One region of the Rhizobium sp. ERR 1071 genome, then DNA from elsewhere that is predicted to be linked to it. Evidence: riboswitches for the same ligand, from Rfam matches in the RefSeq annotation. Region 1 holds a riboswitch; each other region holds the start of a gene.

Region 1 (5,756 bases):
GTTCGGTGTAACGACGGTAGCCAGCGGCAGCAGCCGCGTGGTCAGCACGTCAACGGCATCGGCAGCCAGTAGGGCGGCGCCACCCTTGGCGATCATGACCGGGTCGAGGACGACGGGTACATCGCGATGTCGCGCCAGAATGTCCGCGACGGCACTGGCGATGGCGGCATTAGCGATCATGCCGATCTTGACGGCATCCACATGGACGTCGGCAAAGATCGCATTGATCTGGTCTGCCACGAAATGTGGAGGCACCGGATGGACGCCGGTGACGCCTTGCGTGTTTTGCGCGGTCAAGGCAGTCAGCGCTGCCATTCCATAAACGCCGCGGGCGGAGAAAGCCTTCAGGTCGGCTTGAATGCCAGCGCCGCCGGAGGGATCGGAGCCAGCGATGGATAAGACATTGCGGATCATTGGCGAGCCTCCTTGATGGCGTTCGCGATGACAGTTGTCGCGGCTTGCGGGTCCGGTTGGTCGCATATGGCCGAGACGACCGCGAGACCATCGGCTCCGGCCGAGTAAACGCTTGCGGCATGCTCTGCCTTGAGGCCGCCGATCGCGACTGATGGAACGGGGCATAGCCTGACGATGCGGGCAAGCCCGTCGAAGCCGATCGGCTGCTTGTGATCGGGCTTGGTGGGCGTGGCAAAGACCGGGCCGATCCCGGCATAGTCGACGATGCCGGGATCTATGGAGGAAGCGAGAGCTTCCGTTTCCACCGAGAGGCCGAGGATCATGTCCGGCCCGATCAGGCGGCGTGCTTCGGCGGCATTCATATCCTCCTGTCCGATGTGGAGGCCATCGGCGCCAATGGCGATGGCAGCCTCGACATTGTCGTTGACGATCAGCCGGACATTTGTTCCCTGCAGGATTTGCTTGAGGGCGCGGCCCGTCTCGATCATGGTGGCTGTCGGTGCATGCTTGTCGCGCAGCTGTACGATGGTTGCGCCGCCGGCAATGGCTGCACGGGTGGTTTCAATCATGCCGAGGTTGGCACATAGCACCGGATCGAGGACGAGATAGAGCGAGAGATCGAAGTCTTTCATGCCGCCGATATCCTTGCATTGCGATCCAGCACTTCCGGGCTAAGGCCGGCGAGGGCGTCGAGGAAGCGCCAGGAAAAGGAGCCCGGCCCGTCTGCAGCCGCTCCGGCCTGTTCGCCGGCGACGGCAAAGACCGCGAGCGCCGCAACGGTTGCATCGAATGGATCATCCGGCATTGCCGCAGCAAAGGCACCGACGAGGCAGGTCAGCGAGCAGCCGAGGGCCGTCACCTGCGGCATGAATGACGAACCGCCGGCGATGCGCTTTGCCCTCCGCCCGTCGGTCACGAAATCCGTAACGCCGGTAACTGCAACGACGCAGCCATGCTTTCCCGCCAATTGCCGGGCGGAATCTTCCGCGTGTTCGACGGCGTCGCGGCTATCGACGCCCTGGCCGCGGCTCGTGCCGCCGGCAAGCGCGATGATCTCGGACGCGTTGCCGCGAATGATCGCCGGCTTTAGCTCGATCAATTGCGCGACCGCCTTGCGGCGGAACGTGGTCGCATAATGGGCGACAGGATCGAGGACCCAGGGCTTGCCCGCCTCGTTTGCCGACCGGGCAGCCTTCAGCATGCCCGCAAGCCAGCCGGACGAGAGCGTGCCGATATTGATCGTCAGCGCGCCGGAGATAGCGGCAAACTCGCCGGCCTCCTCTTCGGCATGTACCATTGCCGGCGATGCCCCGGCGGCAAGCATCACATTGGCCGCGATATTCATGGCGACGAAATTGGTGATGCATTGCACCAGCGGAGGGTTAGCCCGCATGGTGCGAAGCAAATTGCCTGCAGTTGTCTGGTCTTGCATATCGCCCCTTTCAGGCGGGCGAGACGCACAGGGACGACGTGCTGGTGCTTTACGAGGTCCCGAGCGACTCCCTCCGCCAGCATGATCTGGTTCAGGTTCGAAGGGTGCTTCTCAGCCCGCCGGATGGCGGACGCCCCTGTCTCTCATCTCTCTTCTTTTCGCAGACAAAGACGGCGCTGTCACCAGCAAATCACAAAAGCCATGCTGGCGAGTGAGATTGCCTGCTTTCTCGGCGACCCATGCAATGGATGCATAGGTGGAGTGATCCCTTAGCTCTGCAAAAACCTGTGGGCTTCGACTATATGTTTCTCATCGAAGCGACGGGAGCGCCAAGCACGGCCGCTCAGCTTCGAAAGCCCAAGGAAAGGGGATCATCATGAACGTAGCACGCTCTTTCAATAACTGGCGCAAGTATCGTCAGACGGTCGCCGAACTGGGCCGTATGTCCACGCGCGAACTGCATGATCTGGGTATCGATCGCGGCGAAATCCGCAACGTTGCCCGCGCAGCGATCGCTCGCTAACGGCCGCACCGGCTCCTAATAAAGCTGAATTATGTCAGCGCCTGTTCCCCTTGAGCAGGCGCTTTTGCTTTATGAATATCACCGTTCCTTTTCGCCGCGCTTGCTGAAGATTGCATCAATTTAGCTCTCTGCTTTTCGCATGGCGCATAACTGCCTTGCAAAGAAATGCCTATGAACTGAGCAAAAGACTGGTATGTTCCTCTTATCGAAGGGATGCATCTCCTCCCGCATCCCTTCGCTTCGCAGACGTCCTTATCCTCCTCCCAGGGACGGCTGCAGGAATAGCGGAACTCCTCCTCCCATCCGCTGTTCGGTTCTTGTAAAAAGCCTGCCGCTCCTCCTCCCGCGGCAGGCTTTTTCGTTTCATGGACCTCCAGAAGATTGGCAATGACCTAACTCGGTCGAGAAGCTGGCGCTCCAACCCAAGCGGCAAGAGCGCTTCCGCATTAAAGTGTGCGCATTCTCCTCTCGCAAAAATGAAGAGTCGCCCCTATGTGCGACCTATGTAGCGCGCTACATCGAAGACCAACCCCAACGTGATTCCCCGAAACAGGAGGATGCCCATGACCGGTTCTGCCGAATATACGCCGCCGAAAATCTGGACCTGGAACAAGGCCAATGGCGGCCAGTTCGCCAATATCAATCGCCCGATTGCCGGCCCGACTCACGAGAAAGAACTGCCGGTGGGACGTCATCCCCTTCAGCTCTATTCGCTTGGAACGCCGAATGGCGTGAAGGTCACCATTATGCTCGAAGAGCTGCTGGCACTTGGTCACAGCGGCGCGGAATATGATGCCTGGCTGATCAAGATCGGCGAGGGCGATCAGTTCGGCAGCGGTTTCGTCGATGTCAATCCGAACTCGAAAATCCCGGCTTTGCTCGACCGCAGCGGTCCGAAGCCGGTCCGCGTTTTCGAATCGGCCTCGATTTTGATGTATCTCGCCGAGAAATTCGGCGCCTTCCTGCCTACCGAGCAGCCGGCTCGGGCCGAATGCATCTCCTGGCTGTTCTGGCAGATGGGCAGCGCGCCCTATCTCGGCGGCGGCTTCGGTCATTTCTACGCCTATGCTCCGACAAAGATCGAATATGCGATCGATCGCTTCGCCATGGAAGTGAAGCGTCAGCTCGACGTGCTCGACCGTCGGCTGGCCGAAAGCGAATATATCGCCGGCAGCGACTATACGATCGCCGATATTGCCATCTGGCCGTGGTACGGCGGCTTGGTCAAAGGCTGGCAATATGGCGCGGCCGAGTTCCTGCAGGTGCAGGATTACAAGAATGTTCAGCGCTGGGCAGAGCAAATCTACGCGCGTCCTACCGTCAAGCGCGGCCGCATGGTGAACCGCATGTCGGGCGATCCATCCGAGCAGCTGCGTGAGCGCCACGATGCCAGCGACTTCGAGACGAAGACGCAGGATAAGCTGGAAGCCGCTGGCTGATACGACAATTCCCTTTTGCTGAAATGAGCTCGCGTTCCTCCGGATCGCGAGCTTTTTATTGCTCTTGCCACCGGCGTTGCCGGTCTCGACAAGTCAGCCTCGCTCCACCTTGCGAAGCATAAAGTTCGGCTGCCGAGGGTCCGCCGCTCGGCATAGAGCGCGGCGCGATCCTGCGAAGCGTTTTCGAGTTCGGCGAAAGAGGAATGCTTCTCCATGCAGCAAATTGCTGACGACTGTACCCTGGATGAGAACGTGACCGCGGGTGCGTCGTCGCAGCAGCGAGGCGAGGCGAGGGGTGCGCTTCTGAAACATCTGGTGTCGGGCGGCGACGAACGGCTGGATTGCGATCCGGTCAGCGGGCTCAACATGTATGGCTATGGCCCCTCGCCCCGACCCGAAGATCTCGCTTTCGGTTCGTCGACGGCATCGACCATCTCCGCCGCCGCCTTTGTCGCGGTCGAATCCTATTACGCGGATTTGACGCAGGAGATGGAAACAAGCTCGCCGAAGGCTATCTACGACCGCGAAATCGGGCGCGTGCGTGACGATCTGCTGCGCTTGCTTGGCCTCAGCCAATCGTCGCAGCCGCGGATCGATGCCATCCTGGCCACATCGGGCACGGACATCCATCTTTTTTCGGCCTCGCTGTTGGCAGGCGAGGACGAACGTGCCCTGATGACCATCACGCTGATGGGGAACGAGACAGGCAGCGGCGTCATGACGGCGTCGGCCGGGCGGCATTTCATGAGCCGCGTCAGCAGCGAGCGAGCTGTCGTCAAGGGTGAGGAATTGCGGGCGGGCAACGCAACGCGCAACGCCACCATTGCTGTGCGCAACAAGGATGGTTCCCTCCGCGCCGAGAGCGAGGTGGAGGAGGAGTTGCGCGGCCTCATCGAACTTGCCCGCGCAGCCGGCCTCAGATGCCTGCTTGTGGTCACGGACGTTTCGAAAACCAGCCTGCTGGCCCCGGGCCTCGGGACCGTTCTGCGTCTGAAGCAGCGCTTCGGTACGTTGCTGGATATCATGATCGACGCCTGCCAGTTTCGCCTGTCGGCGGCGACGATCCACGCCTATCTCGCCCATGGCTTCATGGTTGCGCTCACGGGTTCGAAATTCCTTGCCGGACCGATTTTCAGCGGGGCGCTTCTCTGCCCGCCACAAATGTCGGAACGCTTCAAATCGTGCGCACTGCCGGCGGCCTTGGCGGATTATTGCGGAAAGGCAGAGTGGCCAGAGGGCTGGGCCGCCCGCGATATATTGCCGGAGCGTGCCAATCTCGGCCTGCTGCTGCGCTGGAAAGCCGCGCTGTTCGAGCTCGAACGCCTCGTCGGTATAGCTGAAGATCGTGTGGTCGCGGTCTTGTCCGCTTTTGCCGCGGCAGTCTCTGATCGTCTTGCGAACGATCCGGCTTTTGAGCCTTTGCAGAGCCGGCCATTGGACAGGCGTGAACTGTGGGGCGCATCATCGGCTCTTCGCTGGGACGAGATTCCCTCCATTTTCTCGTTCTACCTGCGCAATTGCACGGATGGCGCGATGCTGACTGCGACGGAAATGGCGGCGGTTTACAAGGCGCTGGCCATCGACGGTGACGGGGTTGCATCCGTGCGTCTCGGGCAGCCCGTTCGCTGCGCCGATTTTGGCGATGTACCGGCAAGTGCCCTTAGAATTTGTTTGAGCGCGCCGCTGGTCGTGGCTGCTTCCAAGAGCGATGAAGCGCTTGCGACGGTGATCGCGCAAGCGATGCTGGTTCTGGATCGCACCGCCGAGGCAGCGGCTCGACTAAGCGCCGGTTCCAACATCAAGGAGATGCGCCGCAGTGCCTGAAGCGCGTGGTGGAAACCCGCTTCAGCTGGCATAGTCCGCTCTTGGCGATGGATCACGAACCTCGGCGCTCGTCCCCGTCAAAACCAGCGAAATCGCCTCTGACGATGCCGTGCCGCTGGAGCTT
Region 2 (5,756 bases), on a different contig from region 1:
GCATCTCGGCAATCGTGCCGACGGTGACTTCGCCCGTCTCTTCCGCCCGCCGCACAACATCGAGCACGTCAAGATGAGACAGCTCGAGTCCCGGCGCGACGCTCTGAATGGCAAGCCTGCCGATCATGCGGCGACCTGTCAGTAGGCGCATGCGCGTCATCGCATGGCCGATACGCAGGAGATTCTCGTCGTCGGTCAGAGCCTGGGCTTCAATTTCACGTGTATTCGTCGCAGATGTCATCTTTCCACCATATCAGAGGCGGTAAAGAAATAAAACATGCAAACAGCATTCACCTGTTGTTGACATTTATATGCTAATGGCACATATATCTCAACTGTGAAAACCGGGCGTCCCGCGCATTCGATCGACCGCGCAACGTTTCGGCCAAGTTCGGATTTCCTGCCCCATGGACATGCAGACAAGCTTCACGCCGCTCGTGGCGGATCATAAGCGGCGGCTTATTCTTTTCCTGTTTCTGATGACCGCCATGTTCATGGCAACTCTGGATAACCAGATCGTCTCGACGGCACTGCCGACGATCGTCGGCGAATTCGGGCATCTGGAGCGCTTCGGCTGGATCGGATCAGCCTATCTTCTTTCGCTCTCCGCCGTCATGCCCGTCTACGGCAAGCTCGGCGATCTCTTCGGCCGCAAATATGTGATGATGACGGCGATCGCGATCTTCACGATCGGCTCCGCCGTCTGCGGCCTGGCCGTCTCGATGGATACGCTGATCGCCGCCCGCGTCCTTCAAGGCTTCGGCGGCGGCGGCATCATGGTCTCGATCTTCGCTGTCAACGCCGATCTTTTCGAGCCGCGGGAACGCGCTCGCTACCAGAGTTACTCGAGCCTGGTGCTCATGGCTTCCGGCGCCATCGGCCCGGTTCTCGGCGGCACGATGAGCGATCTCTTCGGCTGGCGTTCGATCTTCCTCGTCAACGTCCCGATCGGCTTTATCGTGCTGGCCGGCCTTGCTACCATGCTTCCCTATCGCAAACCGGCCCGACGCCCGAAGATCGACTATGCCGGCGCAATCGTTCTTGCGCTGACGACGACGAGCATCGTGCTTGCCGCCGACGGCAGCGAACTCTTCGGATCTCTGCTGTCGCCGCAGTGCCTCGGTATCATCGCCTTCGGCGTGATCTGCGCTATCGCCTGGGTCTTCATCGAGCGTCGCGCACCGGAGCCCATCGTGCCGATGACGTTGTTCCGTAACCCGACATTCGGCCTTCTGCTGATCATTTCGATCACAAGCGGCGCCGTGGCCATCGGCATGGTCAACTATTTTGCGCTCTTCCTGCAGACGACGACGGGCCTTTCGCCATCGATGGCCGGGCTGCTGTTCATTCTCCTGACCGGCGGCATCGTCTGCGGCTCACTATCGGCCGGCCGGCTAATTGCCGCGAGAGGGCGCTACAAGCCCTTCGCCGTCGCGAGTGCTGCCTGCAGCGCCATCGCGTTCGGCTCACTTGCCTTCCTGCCTGCCGGTACGCCCATCGTCATCATCGGCGGCCTGATGCTGCTGCACGGCATCGGCATCGGCCTTGCGCAGCAGGTGCCCGTCATCGGCGTGCAGAATGCAGCGGCTTCCCGTGACGTCGGCGCGGCAACGGGTGCCGTCACGCTCTCGCGCATGGGCGGCGCCTCCATCGCCATCTCCATCTACGGCGCCATCATCGCCGCCAAACTCGGCAATGTTGGTATCTCCATATCAGGCGTATCCGATATCGAGCAGCTGACGCCGAAGATGATGGCGGCTTTGCCGGAAGCAACCCGCGAGGCGGTCGCCAATGCCTATGCGAGCGCCTTCAGCCCGCTGTTCGTGACCGCCGCCGGCATCTGCCTTCTCGGCCTTTTGACCGCGCTGATGCTGAAGAACGTGCAGCTTCCGGGGGCGACGAAGAAATTCGAAAGCCCGGCGGTCGCGGAGGCTGCCGAGTAAATCCTCCATGCTGCAATCGGCAAGGGCATCATTTCCCTTGTCATCCCTTCGTCACAAGGCTAAATCTGCCGACGCTCTAACGGGGTGCCTTATGTCCTTCGGACATTTCGGCTGAGAGGCTTTCACCGGCCAACCCGCGGAACCTGATCCGGCTAACACCGGCGGAGGGATTAGACGCGTGACGAAATCATAGCGCCCTTTTCCCCTTCAAGACGAAACCAAAAAGGAGGCGCTGTCATGCAACACCGTTCGCTATTGTCATTCTTCGCAGGCCTGGCCTTTGCCGCCGGAACGTCGTTTTTTGCTGCCCAGACGGCCGAAGCAGCCGACAAGACGCTGACCATCTACACCTATGAAAGCTTCACCGCCGACTGGGGGCCGGGCGCCAAGGTCAAGGCCGCTTTCGAGAAGACCTGCGGCTGCACGGTCAATTATGTCGCCGTCACCGATGGCGTGGCGCTTCTCTCCCGCCTGAAGCTGGAAGGGACGGGCACCAAGGCCGATGTCGTTCTCGGCCTCGATACCAATCTCATCGATGAAGCGAAGGATACCGGCCTCTTCGATGCCAGCGGCGTCGACACCTCGGCCCTCAAGATTCCCGGCGGTTTCAAGGACGATGTTTTCGTGCCCTACGACTACGGCCATTTCGCCGTGATCTATGACAGCCAGACGGTCAAGAATCCCCCCAAGAGCATGAAGGATCTCGTCGAAGGCGATCCCAATCAGAAGATCGTCATCGAGGACCCGCGCACCTCGACGCCGGGTCTCGGTCTGCTGCTCTGGGTCAAGTCGATCTACGGCGACAAGGCCGCCGATGCCTGGACAAAGCTCAAGGGCCGCATCCTGACTGTCACCCCCGGCTGGTCGGAAGCCTATGACCTCTTCACAAAGGGCGAAGCGCCGATGGTGCTCTCCTATACGACGTCGCCTGCCTATCATATGATAGAGGACAAGACCGACCGCTATCAGGCAGCCGACTTCTCGGAAGGGCATTACATCCAGATCGAGGTCGCCGGCCTCATCAAGTCCTCGCCGAACAAGGAGCTTGCGCGCGACTTCCTCAAATTCATGATCTCCACGGGCTTCCAGGACATCATCCCGACAAGCAATTGGATGATGCCGGTTTCAGCCACTTCGGAGCCGCTGCCGGACGCCTTCAACAAGCTCGTGGTGCCCTCGAAGACCTTCCTGATGAGCCCCGCCGATGTCGACAAGAACCGCAAGGCCTGGATCGACGAATGGCTGGCCGCCACCAGCGGCAACTGATGCCTTGACGATACTCACGGCACCAGAGCGAAGACGCGCCATTTCCGGCGGGGCAGTCAGCCTCGCCGGCATCGTGCTCTTCGTCGGGATCGCCGTGCTCGTTCTGCTCGCCGCCGGCATCGACTCCGGCGGCACCAATCCGCTGGCAGATCCCTACTTGCTGCGCGTCCTGCGCTTCACGCTGCTGCAGGCGGTGCTCTCGACGCTGCTTTCCGTTGTACTCGCTATTCCGGTCGCGCGCGCATTGGCGCGCCAGCCGCGCTTTCCCGGCCGCCTTTGGCTCATCCGGCTGATGGCCGTGCCGATGGGCCTGCCCGTACTGATCGGCGCGCTCGGCCTGCTCGGCATATGGGGCCGGCAAGGTCTGCTCAATCAGGCCCTCGCAACTCTCGGCCTGTCGCATCCTATCAGCATCTACGGTCTTGCCGGCATCCTACTTGCGCATGTCTTCTTCAACATGCCGCTCGCCAGCAGGCTGATGCTTGCCGGGCTGGAACGTGTTCCCGCGGAATATTGGCTTGTGGCCGGCGGACTCGGCATGCGGCCCGCCTCGGTCTTCCGATTCATCGAATGGCCCGTCCTGCGTGGCCTCATTCCCGGCATCGCTGGCCTGATCTTCATGCTCTGCGCCACTAGCTTCACACTGGTCCTGATCCTCGGCGGCGGTCCGGCTGCGACAACGCTGGAAGTGGCGATCTATCAGGCGCTGCGCTTCGATTTCGATCCCGGCCGCGCCGTCATGCTGTCGCTTCTGCAAATCGTCGTCACTCTCGTCATCCTCGGCGCCATGTCATTGTTTCGTGCCCCTGACGATCATGGCCTCACCAGCGGCCGCGCCCTGCGGCGCATCGATGGGCAGGCGCCTGCCCGTCGATGGATCGATGCCGCTCTGTTGTCGGCGGCCACGCTCTTTCTCGGCCTGCCGCTCGCCTCGGTCGTCGTTACCGGCGTTGAGGCGAACCTCTTCAGGCTCGCCGGCCAGCCGATCTTTCTGCAGGCGGCTGCCACCAGCCTGGCGATTGCGCTCGTCGCCGGGCTCCTGGCCGTCCTGACATCCTTTGGGATCATCCGAGCCCGAACGGTGATATCGGCGGATCGCCGCAAGACCTTCGGCCTCCGCGGCCTGGCAATCGTGCTGAGCGGAAGCTCTTCCCTCATCCTGCTGGTCCCACCCATCGTGCTGGCGACCGGCTGGTTTCTGGCACTCCGGCCCTTGGGCGACCCGAGCCGCTTTGCGGCCATTCTGATCGTCGTCATCAACGCGCTGATGGCGCTGCCCTTCGTCATCCGTGTCATCGAGCCAGCCTATGCGGTCCATGTCCGTCGCACCGAACGTCTGGCGGCAAGCCTCGGCCTTCACGGCATTTCCCGCCTTCGCCTCATCGATTGGCCCGGCCTGCGCAAGCCGCTCTTCACGGCACTTTCCTTCGCCATGGCGCTGTCGCTGGGCGATCTTGGCGCGGTTGCCCTCTTCGGCTCGGACAGCCTGATGACCTTGCCCTGGCTGGTCTATAGCAAGCTCGGCAGCTACCGCACCAATGATGCCGATGGATATGCCTTGATCCTTGGCCTGGTATGTCTTCTCCTGACCATTGCCGGCACGGCCGGCCAGGGTGCACGCGATGACGAAAGCAGACGACATGGCTGACGGCCGCGACATGAAGGAACAGGGCATTGCCATGGCCGGTGTCGAGCTGCGCCTCGGCACCCATGATTTCCGCTTCGACTGTGATTTGCCACAGGGCAAGATCATCGCCGTCGCCGGCCCGTCGGGATCAGGAAAATCGACCTTCCTCAATTTGCTAGCCGGCTTCGAACCGCCGGATCGAGGCCGCGTTCTGCTTGCCGGACAGGACGTAACCGGCCTGCATCCCGCTGAACGGCCCGTGTCGCTCGTCTTCCAGGACAACAACCTCTTTGCTCATCTCGACCTCTTCACCAATATCGGTCTCGGCATCAGCCCATCGCTGAGGCTCTCGGCGCAGGACCGGCAAAGGGTTTCGCAAGCCCTGGCGCGCGTCGGCTTGCCCGGCTTCGAGACGCGCAAGCCGGGGACACTCTCCGGCGGCGAACGCCAGCGCGCCGCCTTCGCGCGGGCGCTCGTGCGCGACAAGCCGATCCTTTTGCTCGACGAACCCTTCGCCGCCCTCGATCCCGGCCTGCGCTCCGGCATGGTCGAACTCCTGAAAACCCTGCATCGCGAAACCGGCAATACGGTGCTGATCGTCTCGCATGATCCGGCCGAAGTGCGGCGCCTTGCCGACCACGCCGTCTTCATCGATGGCGGCGCCATCAAGCTCGCCGCTCCCATCGGGACCTTCCTGAAGACGGACGGCATTCCGGCACTGACCACATTTCTGCAACATTGATTGCGTCGCAGCATCTTGCCGCCGGTTTTGCCTTAATTTCGTCGCGGCAAGCGGCTGAAAGTCCTGGGGAATGCTTGCTAAAATACAACGCCGCCACATTTAAACGGAGTCTCGCTATGCAACCGGTGCCAAAATCGGCTACAGCAAGGGGTGGAGACCGTCCGGGTAAATGCGGATC
Region 3 (5,756 bases), 190 kb from region 1:
CGTCGTCGTTGATGACGTCGCCGGCGTAGCCGATGTAGTAGTTATACTGCGAATCGGCCTTACCGACCAGGAAACCGCCGAGGCTGATGTTGGCGAACAGCAGCTTGGTGGAGGTCGAGTTGCCGTCGTTCCAGTCCCAACGGATGACCGTGTTGGTCTTCAGCGGGCCGTACTCGGTGTCGGTCGCGGTATCGACGCTCAGCTCGGCGCGGGTATGCCAGAGCGTACCGTTCTTGCTGTTCGGGTTGTAGGCATCGTACCATTCGCCTTCGGTACGGACGCGGCCGCCGATCTTGAGGCAGGTTTCCGTGCCCGGAATGAAGAAGTAGCCAGCACCGTATGCGTCGCAGATGCGAACGTATTCCAGCGGCTCCGGCTCGGCGGCGACGATCGCGTCTGCTGCGTGGGCACCGGATACTGCCGCCAGAGCGGCAGCGGAGCCGAGAAGAAGGCTCTTGATGTTCATTTTAAACTCCTGGTTGTATTATGCATTTCTATTTTACCGCGAGCGCAAAACTGGAACACTGCCCTGGGGATCGGTTTGGTCTAAACACGACCGGGCAGCCCGGCAAATACGCACCTGATGTTGGCTTGAGTCCCCTCGAACCTTCATGATTACCCCCGCGGCAAAAGGTTTTGAAATGCCTCTACCGATCCGACCGATTGCTCGACCGTAAGACAACTTATGTCCTGTATTGGATTTACAAACAGCCCGTATGTTTGTCAATTATATGAAGGGCGCTGGGGCGTTAGTCTTGGCCTCTGTTGCTTAAATGCAACTGGCGACCGCAGGCCATGGCGGCACCGGCAGAGATCGCAAAGATGTCCCTGTTCACGAGAACGCCTGCCAGTCAGGGCCGTCACCGCATTTAAGGCCACCGCGATGTCGGCGGTCGATGACGACCATGGCTGCCCAATCTGGTTATGATATGGCCATCGGGAATTCCACGGCACAATGACCGGTCGGTTTGAGCAAAGATCAGCAATGAAATTCAATAATTCGCTACACACAGAAATATTGAATTTTCCTAGATTCCGGCGACTCGCGCCATCGGAGAGGGAAAATCGCGAATGAATGAGAACCGGCTGATCTTCATAGCGACCCCCTGCTTCGGCGGCCTCGTTACCAAGGACTACATGCAGTCCATTTTCTCACTGATGCAGACGGGAGCGCAGGCGGGCATACAGCTGACGCTGGCTCTGCTCGGCAATGACGCCCTGATTACCCGCAGCCGAAACACGCTTGTCTCGTCCTTCCTGAACGATACGACGGCGACCCATATGCTCTTCATCGACGCCGACATCAGCTTCGAGCCCGATCAGGTCATGAGGCTTCTGGAAGCCGATAAGGATGTGGTCGCCGCCATGTATCCGATCAAGGATTATGATTGGCAGACGGCGGCCCGTATCAATTCAGCAGACGGCGAAACACTTGCGGCAGCCGCACTTCACTATGTCGGCACGCCACTTGTCGGCCAGGTTGCAGAGCGTGATGGCGATTTCGTCAGCGCCATCTATGCAGGTACGGGCATGCTTTTGATCAAGCGCAACGTTATAGAAAGAATGATCGCGGCCTATCCGGAGCTGCGCTACAACGCAATCCACGCCTATCCCAGCACCAAACGCTCGCCCAGCACCCAATACGCCCTGTTTGAATGCATGGTCGAGGAGGGAACGGGGATCTATCTCAGCGAGGACTTCGCCTTCTGTCACCGCTGGCGCGCCCTCGGCGGCAAGATCTGGCTCGATACCGCGAGTAAGCTGTCCCATACCGGCCCCCATCGCTTCGTCGGCAATACCACACCACGTTACTAAGGCGCGACAAGTCCGCACGATGATCTGCGCGATAAAGTTGCAATTCGACGGGCGCGGCAATGGTCAATCTCCCGGAAAATGCGACCGCCGCTGCGGGGTTGACAGAGGACAAGAGTAAGGCATAGCCTTTTGACATTCACCAGGGGGGTCCCGGCAAGGGGCTGAGATACTGCTGAACAATACGGCTATGCCGGTTGTGGGCGCAGTGACCCGTTGAACCTGATCCAGTTCATACTGGCGTAGGGACGGTGCAAGCGCTCGAGGCTTCGGATTCCCGCCTGGATTCCATGCCGGCGTCTTTTCATCATTCCGGCTGATTGACTGGGTCTCCAACTGCAACTTGGAGCCTCACACCATGAACATTGCCGCAAAAAACCTCACTCCGACCGTCACCACCGGCCCGCTGCCGGCCTCTCGAAAAATCCATATCACCGGGGATATCCATGCCGATATCCGTGTGCCGATGCGCGAAATCAGCGTCCATCCGACATCGGGCGAGCCGCCAGTTATCGTCTACGATTCGTCCGGCCCCTATACTGTCGAAGGTGCAGATATCCGCATCGAAGAGGGCCTGCCGCAGCTGCGCCGCGATTGGGTTCTCGCCCGTGGCGATGTCGAGGCTTATGAAGGCCGCCATGTGCGTCCCGAAGACAACGGCTTCGTCACCGGCGAACGGCTGACACCGGAATTTCCGGCCAAGCGCCAGCCACTGCGCGCCAAGGATGGCAAGGCCGTCACTCAGCTCGCCTATGCGCGTGCCGGCATCATCACCCCGGAAATGGAATTTATCGCCATCCGCGAAAATCTCGGCCGTAAGGCGAAGGCAGAAGCCTTGATCCGCGATGGCGAGAGCTTCGGCGCGCATATTCCCGATCACGTCACGCCTGAATTCGTTCGCCAGGAAGTTGCGAGCGGCCGAGCGATCATTCCGGCCAACATCAATCATCCCGAAAGCGAGCCGATGATCATCGGCCGGAATTTCCTGGTGAAGATCAACGCCAATATCGGCAATTCCGCACTCACCTCCTCCATGGCGGAGGAAGTCGAGAAGATGGTCTGGGCAGCACGCTGGGGTGCCGATACCGTCATGGATCTTTCGACCGGCCGCAACATTCACAATATCCGCGAATGGATCATCCGCAATTCGCCGCTGCCGATCGGCACGGTGCCGCTCTATCAGGCTCTGGAAAAAGTCGGCGGCATCGCGGAGGAACTGACCTGGGAGATCTATCGCGACACGCTGATCGAGCAGGCCGAACAGGGCGTCGACTATTTCACCATCCATGCCGGCGTGCGGCTGCACTACATCCCGCTCACCGTCAACCGCGTCACCGGCATTGTCTCGCGCGGCGGCTCGATCATGGCCAAGTGGTGTCTCCATCACCACAAGGAGAGCTTCCTCTACGAGCATTTCGAGGAAATCTGCGACATCTGCCGCGCCTATGACGTCTCCTTCTCGCTCGGCGACGGCTTGCGGCCCGGTTCGATCGCCGATGCCAACGATGCCGCGCAGTTTGCCGAGCTCGAAACGCTCGGCGAACTGACGAAGATCGCCTGGGCCAAAGATTGCCAGGTGATGATCGAAGGCCCCGGCCATGTGCCGATGCACAAGATCAAGGAGAACATGGATAAGCAGCTCGCCGTCTGCGGCGAGGCACCCTTCTACACGCTCGGACCGCTGACGACGGATATCGCACCGGGATACGATCACATCACCTCGGGCATCGGCGCTGCGATGATCGGCTGGTTTGGCACGGCGATGCTGTGCTACGTCACGCCGAAGGAGCATCTCGGCCTGCCCGACCGCAACGACGTCAAGACCGGCGTCATCACCTACAAGATCGCCGCGCATGCGGCCGACCTCGCCAAGGGTCATCCGGCCGCTCAGGTCCGCGACGACGCATTGTCGCGTGCGAGATTCGAGTTCCGCTGGGAGGACCAGTTCAACCTGTCGCTCGATCCGGATACCGCCCGCAGCTTCCACGACGAAACCTTGCCGAAGGAGGCTCACAAGGTCGCGCATTTCTGCTCGATGTGCGGCCCGAAATTCTGCTCGATGCGGATTTCGCACGACATTCGCGCGGAGGCACAGAAGGAAGGGCTGGAAGCGATGGCGGCGAAATATCGGGAGGGCGGCGATCTCTATATGCCGGTCGAAGCCCCTACCCAGCCGGCCGAGTGACATGCGCATCCTCATCAAAGGGGCCGGCGTTGCCGGCCTCACGGTCGCTCACGAGCTGATCCGGCGCGGAGCAGAGGTCACGATCTCGGATCCAAGCCGGAATTTTCATCGCGCCGCCTCCTGGCTTGCCGGCGGCATGCTGGCGCCATGGTGCGAGCGGGAAAGCGCTGATGAGGCTGTGCTCGAGCGCGGTCGTGATTCCGCCGATCGATGGGACGCGATTCTGCCGGGCAAGGTCGTCCGCAACGGAACGCTCGTCGTCGCGCCGAACCGCGATCAAAACGAGCTGAAGCGATTCGCCAGCCGCACGACAGGCCATCGCTGGGTGGGCGAAGACGAAATCGCCGCTCTTGAGCCTTCGCTTGCCGGCCGGTTCCGCCTGGGCCTGTTCTTTCCGCAGGAGGCGCATCTCGATCCCCGCGAGATCCTGCGATCATTGAAGGACGATCTATCTGCAAAAGGCGTCACCTTTGTCGACGGGCACCTGGATGATGATAGGTTCTCCGACATCGTCGACTGTACAGGGGCTGCCAGCATCGGCAGCATCCGCGATTTGCGCGGCGTGCGCGGCGAAATGCTCTATCTGCAAAGCGACGAGATCTCGCTTTCGCGCCCCGTCCGCCTGCTGCATCCGCGTTTTCCCGTCTATATCGTGCCGCGCGGCAACGGCCTGTTCATGGTCGGCGCGACGATGATCGAGACCGATTTCAAAGGGCCGATCAGCGCCCGTTCGCTGATGGAACTCCTGAATGCAGCCTATGCGCTGCACCCGGCCTTTGCCGAAGCCGCCGTGATCGAAACAGACGCCGGCATCCGACCTGCCTTTCCTGACAATCTTCCCCGCGTAACGCGCGAGGGAGGCACCGTCTTCGTCAACGGCCTTTATCGTCACGGCTTCTTGCTGGCGCCGGCGATGGCCGAGAAAGCCGCCGATCTCGTCTTTTCCGGACACAACGAAAGGAGTCGCCAATGCGCCTGATCATCAACGGCGAAGCGCAGATTGTCGAAGTCACCACGCTCTCGCAGCTTCTCACTGCGCTCGAATATGAGGGGGAATGGCTGGCAACCGCCGTCAACGGCGAGCTCATCCATAGCGACGAGCGCGATGACCATACCCTGACCGACGACGACAGGATCGAAATCCTCACTCCCATGCAAGGAGGTTGACCCGTGCTTGAACTCTATGGAACCCAAATCGCATCGCGCCTTCTTCTCGGCACGGCGCGCTATCCCTCTCCGGTCGTACTGGCGGAAGCCGTCAAACGTTCCCAAACCGAGATCGTCACCGTGTCGCTGCGCAGGGAAACGGCAGGCGGGCGCAACGGCGGTGCATTCTTCGAGATGATTCGCGAACTCGGCGTTCGTGTCCTTCCCAATACCGCCGGCTGCCACGGCGTCTCCGAGGTGGTCCTGACCGCGAAAATGGCACGCGAGGTTTTTCGGACCAACTGGATCAAGCTCGAGGTGATCGGCAACCACGATACATTGCAGCCAGACGTCTTCGCGCTGGTGGAAGCGGCAAAAATCCTCACCGACGAGGGGTTCGAGGTCTTTCCCTATACGACGGACGATCTTGTCGTGGCCGAGCGGCTGCTGGAAGCCGGATGCAAGGTGCTGATGCCCTGGTGCGCGCCAATCGGAACGGCGGCGGGACCGCTCAACCTCTCGGCCCTGCGATCGATGCGGGCACATTTTCCCGAGGTACCGCTGATCGTGGACGCCGGCATCGGTAGGCCGTCGCATGCAGCGACCGTCATGG

Evidence for each region. A riboswitch is a leader RNA that binds a small molecule or an ion and turns the genes downstream of it on or off. The one in region 1 is predicted to bind thiamine pyrophosphate.
Region 2: it holds a riboswitch for thiamine pyrophosphate, as region 1 does, so the genes downstream of both, thiB (thiamine ABC transporter substrate binding subunit) here and thiM (hydroxyethylthiazole kinase) in region 1, are expected to answer to the same signal.
Region 3: it holds a riboswitch for thiamine pyrophosphate, as region 1 does, so the genes downstream of both, thiC (phosphomethylpyrimidine synthase ThiC) here and thiM (hydroxyethylthiazole kinase) in region 1, are expected to answer to the same signal.

The regions. Positions count from the first base shown of each region.
Region 1 is NZ_VITM01000004.1:635,063-640,818, forward strand. It holds gene thiD (bifunctional hydroxymethylpyrimidine kinase/phosphomethylpyrimidine kinase) at 1-414, opposite strand, end outside; gene thiE (thiamine phosphate synthase) at 411-1,046, opposite strand; gene thiM (hydroxyethylthiazole kinase) at 1,043-1,846, opposite strand; TPP riboswitch at 1,898-1,994, opposite strand; gene FBZ99_RS17635 (DUF1127 domain-containing protein) at 2,223-2,369, shown strand; gene yghU (glutathione-dependent disulfide-bond oxidoreductase) at 2,933-3,808, shown strand; gene FBZ99_RS17645 (hypothetical protein) at 4,022-5,632, shown strand; gene FBZ99_RS17650 (sigma-54-dependent transcriptional regulator) at 5,685-5,756, opposite strand, start outside.
Region 2 is NZ_VITM01000008.1:183,383-189,138, reverse strand. It holds gene FBZ99_RS24575 (MarR family winged helix-turn-helix transcriptional regulator) at 1-241, opposite strand, end outside; gene FBZ99_RS24570 (MDR family MFS transporter) at 408-1,943, shown strand; TPP riboswitch at 2,014-2,130, shown strand; gene thiB (thiamine ABC transporter substrate binding subunit) at 2,181-3,209, shown strand; gene thiP (thiamine/thiamine pyrophosphate ABC transporter permease ThiP) at 3,220-4,857, shown strand; gene FBZ99_RS24555 (thiamine ABC transporter ATP-binding protein) at 4,850-5,578, shown strand.
Region 3 is NZ_VITM01000004.1:448,063-453,818, reverse strand. It holds gene FBZ99_RS16825 (porin) at 1-466, opposite strand, end outside; gene FBZ99_RS16820 (hypothetical protein) at 1,072-1,815, shown strand; TPP riboswitch at 1,947-2,079, shown strand; gene thiC (phosphomethylpyrimidine synthase ThiC) at 2,171-3,997, shown strand; gene thiO (glycine oxidase ThiO) at 3,999-4,976, shown strand; gene thiS (sulfur carrier protein ThiS) at 4,967-5,164, shown strand; gene FBZ99_RS16800 (thiazole synthase) at 5,168-5,756, shown strand, end outside.